DNA from 3 places in the Flavonifractor sp. An91 genome. Region 1 is predicted to be linked to each of the others. Evidence: riboswitches for the same ligand, from Rfam matches in the RefSeq annotation. Region 1 holds a riboswitch; each other region holds the start of a gene.

Region 1 (4,162 bases):
TGATTCCATACCGCTTCTCCTTTCATTTTACTGATTGACACATCACTCATGTGATACCCTGACCGGCGGTGAAACAGAAAAAGGAGGTGCCCGGACGGCACCTCCTTCTGACAAAAACACGCTGGCCCTAACAAGAAGGCCAGCGAGCAAAGCAACGTATACAACGGAGGACACGCCCGCTGTTTCCCCCTGCATCCTGCCATGGTGCAAGTCTCCTGACTTACGTTATGAGAGCTTGGCTCTCTGCGTCCATTTCCTACCTTCTCACAGGGTCGTTCCCTGCAATGGCGGACTTTCGTCCAGACGGCATACGCCGCTTCGGAATGGCCTCACGTACACAGTGCCGGTCGCGCGGGACTTGGATATCCCATTCGTTTTAGCTGCTGCCTGATCCTTGTCGGCAGGATCGTTACAGCAAACAGCCACACCATGCAATAGATACAGTGATATGAAATTTTCAAACCGGCGGCAAACGCCGGGCCTGGAACCAAGAATGAATCTAAATATAGCATAGCACGCCTTATGCAGGTTGTCAAACGCTCTTTAGTTTGTTTAGAAACAGAGTTCCAAGGGCTCCTCTCTGAAGAAATTTAAAAAATAGCAAAAACAGAATAGCATTTTGGTACGGCTTGTGCTATAATGCAAAAGCAACAAGGAAAATTAAATATGAAATCCGGCTTTTGTGGCAAATGCGCGACCCGGCTTTTATGAGCTGGACACGCATCCTTGTTTCTGAACAAGGGAATCAGGTGAGAATCCTGGACATGTTTCGTCCGCGACCCGTCCGTGAAAACGGCGGCAAAGGGGCGATTCTATAGCTGTGATTGTGGAGCAAATCCGTTTTCTGCGAAAGCAGGTCACTGGCGGCTGTAATGGCTTAGCTGGGAAGGCGGCGGATTTGCGTTGGCGGGCATAGCTCCGCCTGGACACATCAGTCAGAAGACCTACTAAGAGCTTACCCCCGGATCTCCGGGGCTGCTCTGACAAAAACGCCTTATGCGGCAGCACGTTTGTGTTGTCGCTTTCACGCAGTGACGACACAGGAGCGGACAGAATTGTCCGCTCCTTTTTTGTCAGGTACGGCCCCGTTCCAAAAGCCCTGTTTTTTAAAAACAGTTTTTATAAAATGGTTTAAAGGAGTGGAGCTTTGTGAAAAAAAGGATTCTTTCGTTTTTCCTGGTGCTGTGCCTGACCCTCGGCCTTCTGCCGTCGGCGGCACTGGCCTCCGGCACGGTGCAGCCGGTGTCTAGCCCCGAGGATTTTGCCGCCATGGATCCAAGTGGGAATTATATTCTGACAAGTGACATTACGGTGTCCGCTCCCTATGGGCAGGCTTTCAGCGGCAGCTTTGATGGCGGAGGGCACAAGGTAACCCTCGCCATCTCCGGCGACAGCAAGCTGGGGCTCTTTTCCGAGTTGTCCTCCGGCGCGACCATCCACAATATCATCACTGACGGTTCGGTCAGTGGTACCGATCAGGTGGGCGGTATCGCGGGCCTCAGCGCCGGTACGATTGAAAACTGCCTGAATACAGCGTCCGTCACCGCCAGCAGCGAGTATGCGGCCGGCATCGCGGGACAGTGTATCGGCGGCAGCATCACCAGCTGCGGCAACACCGGCAGCGTGGCGCTCAGCGGGGGGGAGCGCTACGCCGGCGGTATTGCCGGTCAAATCAAGGCCACAGCCATTACCAACTGCTATAACCAGGGTGAGATTTCCAGCCAACGGAACCGTTCCGGTGCAAACCTGGGCGGTATCGTCGGCTACGCAGGAGATGATTACGGTCGCGGCAGCAGCCTGAACAACTGTTATAGCACTGGTGCCATTACCGTGCAGGAAAAGGCCACCAATTTTGGCGCCATTGCCGGATGGATGTACAATTCCACAGCGGAAAACTGCCATTATCTGGATTCCAGCTGCACCACTGGTATCAACGGCAACAACCAGACGGCTGCTGCTAAAACATCGGAGGAGATGAAGGGTGCGGACTTTGCCACCGTGTTGGGCGAGGGCTTCCGAGTAAAGGCCGGGGAGTATCCGGTTCTGTCCTGGCAGATCTCGACCGCTTCCGCTGTGTTTACCATCGCGCCGTCCGCGGCAGAACTGACCATCCGCAGTGGCGACACCGTCGTGTATTCCTCCAGCCAGGGGGAGACGCGAACCGCCTCCCTGGCCGCCGGCAGCTACACCTACACGGTCAGCTGTGAGGGCTATACATCCCAGAACGGAGCGCTTACCATTTCCGAAGAGCAGGCCAACAGCAGTGCGGAAATCCAGGTAGGTTCCATCACCCTTCAACAGGACGAGAGCCAGTGGGGTACCCTGCGCTTCCAGATTGACGGTGCGGAGGATTACACCATCACCGTGACGCTGGACGGCCAGGAAATGACCGCCGGACAAAACGGAATCTATACCCTGCTTCTGAACAAGACCTATGACTACGTGGTGACGCCGGCATCGGAGCAGGTGGAAGGCGCGCAGGGAAGCATTTCTCTTTCCGAGAGCAAAATTGAGACGGTTTCCCTGAAAACGGTCACCGGCATTGCGGTCAAAACCCAGCCCGCCAAGACGGCCTATTATGTTGGTGACGCACTGGACACTGCCGGCCTTGTAGTGACAGTCAGCTACTCCGACGGCTCCACCGGGGAAGTCTCCGAGGGCTTCACTGTCAGCGGCTTTGATTCCTCGGCAGCCGGGGTAAAGACCGTTATGGTTACCTATTACGGAAGCAGAGCAGAATTCCAGGTTTCCGTAGCAGAAAAACCCTTCCCCAGTACCGTGTTCAACGCTCTGGCCGGGAAAGCCCAGGTGGTATACACCCATAACGACAAGTATCAAGGAGAGCCCGGTCAGGAGTTTGTGGAAGAGGACGGCGTTCTCCGCTCCAACAGCAAGGGGCAGGGCAATTCGCAGGTCACCGTGACCATTACGATTGACGAATCCGTTGCCCAGGGCAGCCTTTCCTTCTGGTACAAGGTGTCGTCCGAGGGTTCCTGGACTATATATGACGGTCTCGTCATCAATAAAGGCTCCAAAGTCGGCGGAGAAATAGACTGGACGAAGCACACCCTGGATGTAAAAGGCGGCGACATGGTCACGCTGACCTATGTCAAGGACTCCAGTGGTGACAAGGGAGACGACTGCGTCTATCTGAGAGACTTTACGCTGGAAACCCAGCATACCGCGACATTTACCCTTAGTCCGGAAAATGCCCAGATGATCCTGAAAGCACAGAACGGCGAAGAAACTATCGAACCTGTCTCCAACAGCAATGGAACAGTGATCTATGCGCTGGCCGACGGCACATATGACTACACGGTATCCTGCTTTGGCTATGCGGAGCGGATGGGGCAGATCACCGTGGACGGCGCTGACGTGAAGCAGGCGGTGACGCTGGATGCCAGCACCCGGCAAGCCGTCACGTTCCAGATTACCCGTCCGGAGGACATTTCCGCGCCGTATACGATCAGCGTCCTCTTCCAGGGGGAACCGGTCGCCCACAGCGGAGACGAGGCCAATGTGTATCAGCTGCCGGCCGGCGAATACACCTACACGATCAGCTGCGAGGGCTGTGAGCCGGCCAGCGGTTCCTTTACGGTGGGAGAGGAACCGGTCACCGTCCCGGTGACCCTGGAACGCCAGTGGACACTTTCCGACTACTTTAAGGCAATTTCCCCTGCCATAACCGCCGAGAACGGCACACGCTACGGCTTTGTCCGGGACAGGGAGCAGGACGGCGGGCTAATATCCGATAACGCCGGAACGAGCAGTTCGTCCGCTGCCATGACCCTCACCTTCTCCCAGGCTGCCCGGCTGGATTTTGCTTATCGGGTGTCTTCGGAAGCGAATTATGACAAATTCACGCTGAAGCATGGGACGGACACGTTGATCACTGCCAGCGGCAATGGGGAATGGACGCAGTTTGCTGTTTCCGTAGCCGCCGGCGACTCCCTGACCTTTCAATATGAAAAGGACAGCGGTGGAAATCAAGGCAGTGATGCGGTTTACCTCAAAAATTTCCGTGTGACCGCTCTGTACCCGCTGACCTATACCGGCCTGCCGGAGGGCGGCGCCTTTACGGTGCGCAATTCCAAGGGAGAGACCGTTGCGCCCCAGAGTGACGGCACCTATCTTCTGCCGGAGGGCGCGTATAAATATACCG
Region 2 (4,162 bases), on a different contig from region 1:
TGGGGTTCCCGTACTGACGGGAACCCCCATTTTATTTAACCATCGTTTCTAAGAAACCAATCAGCGCCAGTTTTTGTTCCTCTGTGAGTTTGGTGATCTGGCGCAGCAGCCGGTCCTGCTCTCTATTCTGGTCGGACCGAATATCAAAGAAGTCCCGCAGAGAGATGTGCAGGGTGTCACAGATCAACTGAAGGTTTTCCACCGAGATCCCCTTCTCCCCCAATTCCACCGAGCGCAGGAAACTCTGGGATAACCCGCACAGATTGGCTAGGCGGTTGGTGGTCCAGCCGGCGGTTTCTCGCAATTCAGCAATGCGTCGTCCTATCTCCATATCGATGCTCCCATCTGTTTTACTATAACTTTAGCAAAATCTTTTGGGATTATTTACATCTATAGTTATATATGATATTCTTTTAAATATATACTGCATCTCATTTGAGATATCTATAGGAGGGAAGTTATGGAGCGCTTTTGCACAACGTGCGGGGCACCGCTGGGTCCCACTGATCAATTCTGTACATCCTGCGGCGCACCTGTGAATCCAGAGCCGGCCGGCAAAACCCGCTCGCAGGAGAAGGGATTTTTTTACCGGTTGTGGCATAACTACTATTTTGAAGTTGCAGCAGTAAAGATCAACCAGTTTACCAACTATGTCTATGCCGTTCTGGGCGGAATCCTGATCATTCTGGGGTTCTTTTGGGGCCATGGCTGGACTGTTATGGGGACAATTCTGGGCCTGATTGGCATGATCAATCTAGGCTATAACCGCAAACTCCGCCAGAGGCGGAAATATATGCCCTGTCCCACCTGCAATCATCGTATGGAACGCGGGCAGGCTTTCTGCCCCATCTGCGGCACGCATATCGAGAATCCGGGACAGCCCTATACCGTTCAGGATGCCGGCAACGAAGAGGCTGGCTGCAATGCCGGTACCATGAACCGGAAAAAGATCGGTATGCTGGCAGAGATCGCGCTTTTGATCGGGTTTGTGATCTTTCTGGCCAACGGTGGGGCAGGCATTCTTCGTTATGGATGGGATGCGGCGGTTGGCGGTCCGATCTATCAGATTCAAAATGTCACGCTGGACGAATATGGTCCTCAGACCATGAAAGAATTGATGGACGACAACTTGCGCAGCCCCACCTGGACCTCAGAATCCATTGATGAGGACGCCTCCAACGTCTATGTGGAAGGCTATATGCCCATTATGGGAGAGGATGTTCGGTTTCGCTTCTATTATGAGGACCAGAATGATGGAACCTTTGAATATTCCTTAAATCGAATCGACCTGCTGGATAGTCAGCAGACATCAAGTGACGTGTTTGATGTTATGTTATTCCTGGAGCTCATGTATGAAAATGCCGGTTGAGAAAAGAGTTTGCAATAAACTGTTATCCTGCGCCAAGTAAATCTGTGACAGGCAGTCAGGCAGAACTGGTGACCTGTCTGGAGCACTGGTCCCGGGAGAAAGGACGAACAGTCATCGGCGTACTCCACGACATCAGCCTCTCCCTGCCAGTGTGGTACGGATGTAGCCGGGTATATGCTTGACGCTCTCAAACGTTGGGAACAAGTCTCTTGACGTTTTAGAGTCTTAGTGATACGATACGATCAGAATTGAATCGGAATCTTTGTGGTTTCTGTTGCCTCCTGCTTAAGCTGCACGGTGCGGAAACTGGACAAGGGAACCGGGTGTGAATCCCGGACGGTAACCGCCGCTGTAAGCGCTGAGTCTGTATCCGTTGGCGAAAGCCAGTCATTGGGGAAACCTGAGAAGGCAGGATATGGACGCAGGAGAACTCCTCCGCAGGCGTAAGTCAGAAGACCTACAAGGAAAAGAGATCTGCTGCCCATATGGGTAGCAGGTGTCGTTTGGCTACACAGAAAAACGGCTGTGGCAATCATAAGGTTGCCGCAGCCGTTTTGTAATTTTCAGGAATATTACACCCTACAGTACGCTCCAAGAATGGTCATTGACAGCACTGCAGAAATCGGTTACAATGCAGACTGTGAGCAGGTCATATGCTTGACATATGCCAACTGACAAGCCGGTGAGAATCCGGCGCAGTCTTACCTCTACTGTATTTGGCCCCGGCCATAAGCCAGGATTGTCAGCCTGCTCCATGGTAATTGATCAAGGTGGTATCCATTGCCGATTTTTGCAGCCATATCCATGTCTGGAGATGGCTTGGGTTTCGTGCATTTATCATGTTCGAAGCCTCTGTTTGCAGGGATCGGCAATGGATATCTGCGCTTTACCGGCAGACACCATTGTCTGCCGGTTTTTTGTTTTTCAGGCTGCCGGAAGATCCTGGAGTTTGAAGGGGGGGTGAAGACCATCAGCAAACGAAGACAGGCTCGCCCGGCCAGACTTACGCCACGAGAGGCAGCGCAGTATGAGACGCCGGTGATCCGCCAGCGGGTGGCGGAGATGGCTGCCTTTTTCGGCATCGAGAACTGGTTCTATAAAAATGTAACGGAGCTGTCCGGCGGACAGAAGCAGCTGCTCAATCTGGCCTCCGTTATGGCTATGCAGCCCTCGGTTCTGATTCTGGACGAACCAACCTCCCAGCTGGACCCCATTGCGGCATCGGACTTTCTGGCCACCCTTGGACGCATCAACCGGGAGCTGGGTACGACCATCCTTCTGACGGAGCATCGTTTGGAAGATGCGTTTCCGCTGGCCACCCGGGTGGCCGTCATGGAGGAGGGGAAGCTGCTGTGCAGCGGTACGCCTGCCGAAGTGGGCACAGCCCTGCGGGCCAGCGGGCACACCATGTTCCTGGCCATGCCTACTGCGATGCGGGTGTGGGCAGCGGTGGAACAGGAAGGGATATGCCCGGTTACAGTCCGGGAGGGACGGGACTGGCTGACGGCCTACAGCGTGGAGCATCCGCCCTGTCCGCTGCCGCCAGAGCCATCTCGGGTCTACCCGGACGGCGCTGTACTAGAGGCGTCGGAGTTGTGGTTCAAGTATGAGAAAGACAGCCCCGACGTTGTGCGGGAACTGAACCTCACCCTAAAAAGGGGCGAGTTCTATGCGCTTATGGGTGGAAACGGCGCCGGGAAATCCACATCGCTGAAGCTGCTGGCTGGACTTTTGAAACCCTACCGGGGAACGGTAACCCATCAGGGGACGATTGGCGTTTTGCCTCAGAATCCCCAGACCCTCTTCGTGAAAAAACAGTTCAGGAAGATCTGGCGGAGATCCTGAACGGCAGCAAAGAGGAAAAGGCAAAGCGCATTGCCCGTGTGGTGGCCCTGTGCCGGCTGGAGGGGCTGCTGGAGCATCATCCCTATGACCTGTCCGGCGGAGAGCAGCAGCGGGCGGCATTGGCCAAAGTCCTGTTGCTGGATCCTGATATTCTTCTGATGGACGAACCAACCAAGGGGTTGGACGCAGAGTTCAAACAGGTTTTTGCGGAAATTTTGCAGGTGCTTTTGCGGCGGGGCGTTACAATCCTGATGGTCAGCCATGATATTGGATTCTGCGCCCGCTATGCTCACCGCTGTGCACTGTTTTTTGATGGAGGTACCGTGTCGGAAGGGACGCCCCGTGCCTTTTTTTCGGGGAACAGCTTTTATACGACCTCTGCCAACCGTATGGCACGGGATCAGGAGCCTGAGGCCATTACACCGGAGGATGTGATCGTTCTGTGCGGCGGGAAACTGCCGCCTGTACCGGAGTTGTCGGATGACATCTCGCCCCTGCCGGAGCCAACAGAAGTAAGCGCGGCAGGAAAGCCCAAAAAACTGCCGTGGTGGCGGAAACTTCTGGCGGCAATGTCTGGTGCTGTATCGCTGCTTTTATTTCTTTCCTTTCTTGGTGTAGGGAATTTGACTGCGCTGGTCAATGCAGAGGGATTGACGGCTCTGGCTGGTGACCAGTTGGCGCTGTACTCCATATTTTGTGTCTCCCTATTGGTGTTTGCCGCAGCTATCACCCGCCGCAGTCACCGGCCGGACTATTTACGGCAGACACCAAAGGAACAGCGCAAGCTGACAAAACGCACACTGGTGGCAACGATCCTGATTGTGCTGCTTATCCCTGTAACGCTTTTTGTGGGCATTACTTATCTGGGCGGTAAGAAGTATTACTTCATTTCTCTGCTAATTTTATTGGAGACGATGCTGCCCTTTTTCCTGATCTTTGAAGGCCGGA
Region 3 (4,162 bases), on a different contig from region 1:
GATCTTCTGCCTGGATGGCCTTCACGGCAGCAGCCTCCCTTCCACAAACCAAATGGCGATCTGTCCCGCCGCCGCAAATACGGTGAGGGGGAGCAGCCCCCACCCCGGACGGTAGGCGTCGTTCAGGGTGGTGAGACTGCCGGTATAGCCCCGGGACTCCAGGGCGGTATAGATACGGTCGGCCTTCCGCCAGGCCCGCAGGAACACCATGGAGGCCAGCATCCCCAGAGAGGACACCGACCGGCGGAACCCCCGGTAGCCCAGCCGGGAATCCTGGGCGGTGCGGATGTTGGCAGCCGTCTCCGCCAGCACGAAAATGAAGCGGTAAATGAGCTCCATCAGCTCCACCAGCAGCTTGGGCACATGGAGCTTCTCCAGGGCCATGGTCAGATCGGTAACGGGGGTATTGAGGGAGAGAAAGTACATACATCCCACCGCCCCCAGGGCCTTGCAGAAGATCCGGCCGCCCAGCCAAAGGCCATCCACGGTAAAGCCCCACAAACTGTTGCCCACCGGAATAGCTGCCACCATCTCCGTCCCAGCGGGGTAGGCCCCCGCCACGATGGTAAGGCAGCCGATGACCAGAAAGATCAGCGGCACCTTTAAAAAATGGAGGTACACCCTGGGGGACAGTCCCCCCAGGGTGGTGATAAGCCCCCCCATCAGAACCAGGGTAAACAGGCCCACCGCCACGCTGTCGCAGCACAGGCAGATCACCAGAGCGACTACCGTCAGCAGCAGCTTGGGCATGGGAGACACCCGCCGCAGGCGGGACTGATAGGCGTAGCGGTCGGTGCCCATGGTCAGTTCGTTCCTTTCTCTTTTCCGTCCGGCTTCTTGGTGATGCGGCCCAGAATGAAGCCCACCACACCGGCGCCGATGGCAGCCTGGAGGGCAAAGAGCATAGACTCCACCTCGCCGCTGGCGGGCTCCAGAATGGGCTCAAACCAGGGCTCATAGTCGGGGTTAAGCTCCATAATGGCCTCCTCAGCCTGGCCGTCGGCTCCGCCGAACTCGGCATTGGGCAGCAGCCACAGGGGCACGGCGGCAATGACCACCACCAACAGGATCAAAATCAAATTTTTCTGCCAAACTTTCATATCCGTCCCCTCCTTACAGCACCTGCAGCTCATGCAGCTCGGTCTTGCTGTACTTCTCCAGCACGTTGAAGATCACCACGGTAAGCAGGCCCTCGGCAATGGCCAGAGGGATCTGGGTCACGGCAAAGATGGTGAGGAACTTCACCATGCCGCCGTTGATGACCCCCAGCTGGACCGAAGTGACCACATAGGTGAAGAGGTCACCCAGGGCGGCGGCGGCAAACACCGCCACAGCGGCAGGAGCCTTGGCCTTCCGCAGCAGCTTATAGACCAGCCAGGACACGATGGGCCCGGCAATGGCCATGGAGAATACGTTGGCGCCCAGGGTGGTGAGGCCGCCGTGGGCCAGCAGCAGGGCCTGGAAGAGCAGCACGATCAGCCCCAGCACCGTCATGACCAGGGGCCCGAACAGGATGGCGCCCAGGCCCACACCGGTGGGGTGGGAGCAGGAGCCGGACACCGAGGGGATCTTCAGGGCGGACAGCACGAAGGCGAAGGCGCCGCACATGGCCAGCAGGATCTTGGCCCGGGGGGCCTGATCGATCTTCTTCTTGATGGAGAAGAAGCCGGCCACCACGAAGGGCACGCACACCGCGCCCCAGCCAATGGCCCAGTTCACCGGCAGCATACCCTCGGCGATGTGCATGGCGGAGGCGCTCATGGTCATCAGACCCAGCAGCCCCACCAGCACCGCCGCGGCGCGGACGGTTTTGTTGGCAGTCAGAGTTTTCATGGTTGTCTCATCCTTTCCTATCACTCGTAGGTGGGTGGTTTCCGGGCCGGGCAAGGTTTTCCGGCTTGAGCCTCTCTGCCGCCGCGCGTCTTCCCAGGTTTTCCCAGTGACATGGTGCCCGGCGGCTCTTCTCTTACGGCAGCGGGACTGCGCGGGATTTGCACCCGGCTTCCCTTTTCCCGGCCCTCTATGCAAACAGGCTTACGCCTGGAGTTGTTTGGCCTCTCCGGCGTGCTTGACGAAGAGGGCCTGGATACTGGGAAACTCTCCCAGGCCCTGGAGCACGCAGTTGACGGCGTAGCCCTCTTGTTCCAGCAGGGACTTCCAGGAGTCCTCCTCCTCCCCCGCCAGATCGTTTTTGGCATGGTCGCCCGCCACGATCATCAGGGGGCGCAGCTCTACGTTTGTGGCACCCAGCTCTTGGATACGGCGCACCGCCTCCCCAAAGCCGGGGTAGCCCTCCACCGTGCCGATGACCACGTCCTTCCGGCCCATATCCCGGAACACATACTCCAGCAGGGCGTAACAGGAGTTGGCAAAGTGCTCGGTGCCGTGGCCCATGTAGAGGATGGCTTTGCCCTCCTCTGCCTGGGGCAGGTCTTGGAGCAGGGCCCCCACCGCGTCCAGGTAGTCCCCCGTCTCGGTGAGCAGGGGGCGGCCGAAGGTCAGCTTCTCAAACCGGCCCTCGAAGGGGCCGGCCAGAGCCATCATCTTGTCGTACTCGTCGCCGTTCATGATGTGGGTGGGCTGGACCAGCACGTCGGTGTATCCCTCCGCCGCCAGCTTCTCCAGGGCGGCGGGTACGTCGTCGATGTGGGTGCCCTCCCGCTCCAGCTTTCTCAAAATCATACCGCTGGTGAAGGCCCGGCGAAGAGTGCGCTCCGGAAAGGCGGCGGCCAGGGCCTTCTCGATGGCGGTGATGGTCTTTTCCAGGGTATCCCGGTGGCTGGTGCCGAAGGACACCGCCAGAAGGGCTTGTTGTTTCATATCCTTCACTCCCGTACGTTGTTGCTGGCCTGGTAGAGCAGGGCGTTGCAGATGGCAGCGGCGATGTTGCTGCCCCCCTTGCGGCCCCGGGCCACGATGTGGGGGGTGTCCATGGTGAGCAGCAGCTCCTTGCTCTCCACCACGTTGACAAAGCCCACCGGCACGCCGATCACCAGAGCGGGGGCCATCTTCCCCTCCTCGATGAGCTCACAGGCCCGCACCAGAGCGGTGGGGGCGTTGCCGATGGCCAACACCAGGGGGCCCTCCAGCTGAGCGGCCCGCTCCATGGACACGGTGGCCCGGGTCTCCCCCCGCTCCTTGGCCTCAGCGGCCACGTCCGGGTCGGACATGAAGCATACGGCCTTGCCGCCGAACTTCTCCAGCACCCTCTTATTGACGCCGGAGAAGGCCATCTGGGTGTCGGTGACGATGGTGCAGCCCCCCTTGATGGCGGCGATGCCCGCCGCCACCGCATCCGGGGAGAACACCAGATTGTCGGCATAGTCGAAGTCGGCGCTGGTGTGGATAGCCCGCTTGATGATGGGCAGCTGGTCGGCGGGAAACACCCGGTCCCCCAGCTCCTGGCCGATGATCTCCATGCTTCTGGCCTCAATGTCAGCGGGGGCCACCCGCTGCAACTCTATCTTTTTCATGGGTCATTCCTCCCCGTTCAGGATGCGGTAGATCCGCTCCATGTCCAGACTGGCCCGCAGGCCGTCCGCCAGCTTGTCGTACTGCCGCTGGGCGTACTCCTGCCAGTCCACGCTGGCGGCCTGGCCTTCCAAACCCTTGGCCTTCAGCAGGCAGTTCACCAGAGCGGAGGCCGCTCCAGCCTTATCAAAAATGCCGTGGACGTAGCAGCCCCACACGTTGCCCGCGCTGAGGCCGTCGGTATGGACCTCCCCGGTCTGGGTGGCAAACCGTACCAGCGGGGCGGCGGCGCTCTCCGTCTTGCCCATGTGGATCTCATAGCCCTCAAAGGCCACACCGGCCATGGGGGCAAAGATACCGTCGGCAGCGGCAAAGGTGCCGGTCACCCGGGTGCGGGTCTTTTCCCCCTGGAACACAGTCTCAGAGGGCAGCAGGCCCAGCCCCGCCAGGGTGCCGCCTCCCTCCACCCCATCAGGGTCGGAGACGGTATTGCCCAGCATCTGATAGCCGCCGCAGATTCCGATGACCGCGCCGCCCTTGGCGGCGTGCTTCAGAATGGCGCCCTCCAGGCCGCTCTGCCGCAGCCACCGCAGGTCGTCCATGGTGTTCTTGGTGCCGGGCAGGATGATGAGGTCGGGATAGCCCAGCTCCCCCACGCTCCCCACATAGCGGAGGGAGACCTCCTCCATCC

Evidence for each region. A riboswitch is a leader RNA that binds a small molecule or an ion and turns the genes downstream of it on or off. The one in region 1 is predicted to bind cobalamin.
Region 2: linked by a shared signal. The riboswitch ahead of B5G42_RS18860 (ATP-binding cassette domain-containing protein) and the one ahead of B5G42_RS14315 (S-layer homology domain-containing protein) in region 1 are both predicted to bind cobalamin.
Region 3: linked by a shared signal. The riboswitch ahead of B5G42_RS11835 (energy-coupling factor ABC transporter permease) and the one ahead of B5G42_RS14315 (S-layer homology domain-containing protein) in region 1 are both predicted to bind cobalamin.

What each region holds. Positions count from the first base shown of each region.
Region 1 is NZ_NFHA01000031.1:3,564-7,725, forward strand. Features, by position in the region: gene B5G42_RS14310 (cysteine-rich small domain-containing protein) at 1-9, opposite strand, end outside; cobalamin riboswitch at 188-445, opposite strand; cobalamin riboswitch at 693-967, shown strand; gene B5G42_RS14315 (S-layer homology domain-containing protein) at 1,150-4,162, shown strand, end outside.
Region 2 is NZ_NFHA01000011.1:85,543-89,704, forward strand. Features, by position in the region: gene B5G42_RS08465 (helix-turn-helix domain-containing protein) at 1-17, shown strand, start outside; gene B5G42_RS08470 (helix-turn-helix domain-containing protein) at 32-331, opposite strand; gene B5G42_RS08475 (zinc-ribbon domain-containing protein) at 461-1,369, shown strand; gene B5G42_RS18130 (hypothetical protein) at 1,414-1,551, shown strand; cobalamin riboswitch at 1,617-1,849, shown strand; cobalamin riboswitch at 1,999-2,135, shown strand; gene B5G42_RS18860 (ATP-binding cassette domain-containing protein) at 2,330-3,214, shown strand; gene B5G42_RS18865 (ECF transporter S component) at 3,211-4,162, shown strand, end outside.
Region 3 is NZ_NFHA01000020.1:56,096-60,257, reverse strand. Features, by position in the region: gene B5G42_RS11850 (ATP-binding cassette domain-containing protein) at 1-25, opposite strand, end outside; gene cbiQ (cobalt ECF transporter T component CbiQ) at 22-801, opposite strand; gene B5G42_RS11840 (energy-coupling factor ABC transporter substrate-binding protein) at 804-1,100, opposite strand; gene B5G42_RS11835 (energy-coupling factor ABC transporter permease) at 1,114-1,767, opposite strand; cobalamin riboswitch at 1,887-2,011, opposite strand; gene B5G42_RS11830 (sirohydrochlorin cobaltochelatase) at 2,035-2,820, opposite strand; gene B5G42_RS11825 (precorrin-8X methylmutase) at 2,826-3,473, opposite strand; gene B5G42_RS11820 (cobyric acid synthase) at 3,477-4,162, opposite strand, start outside.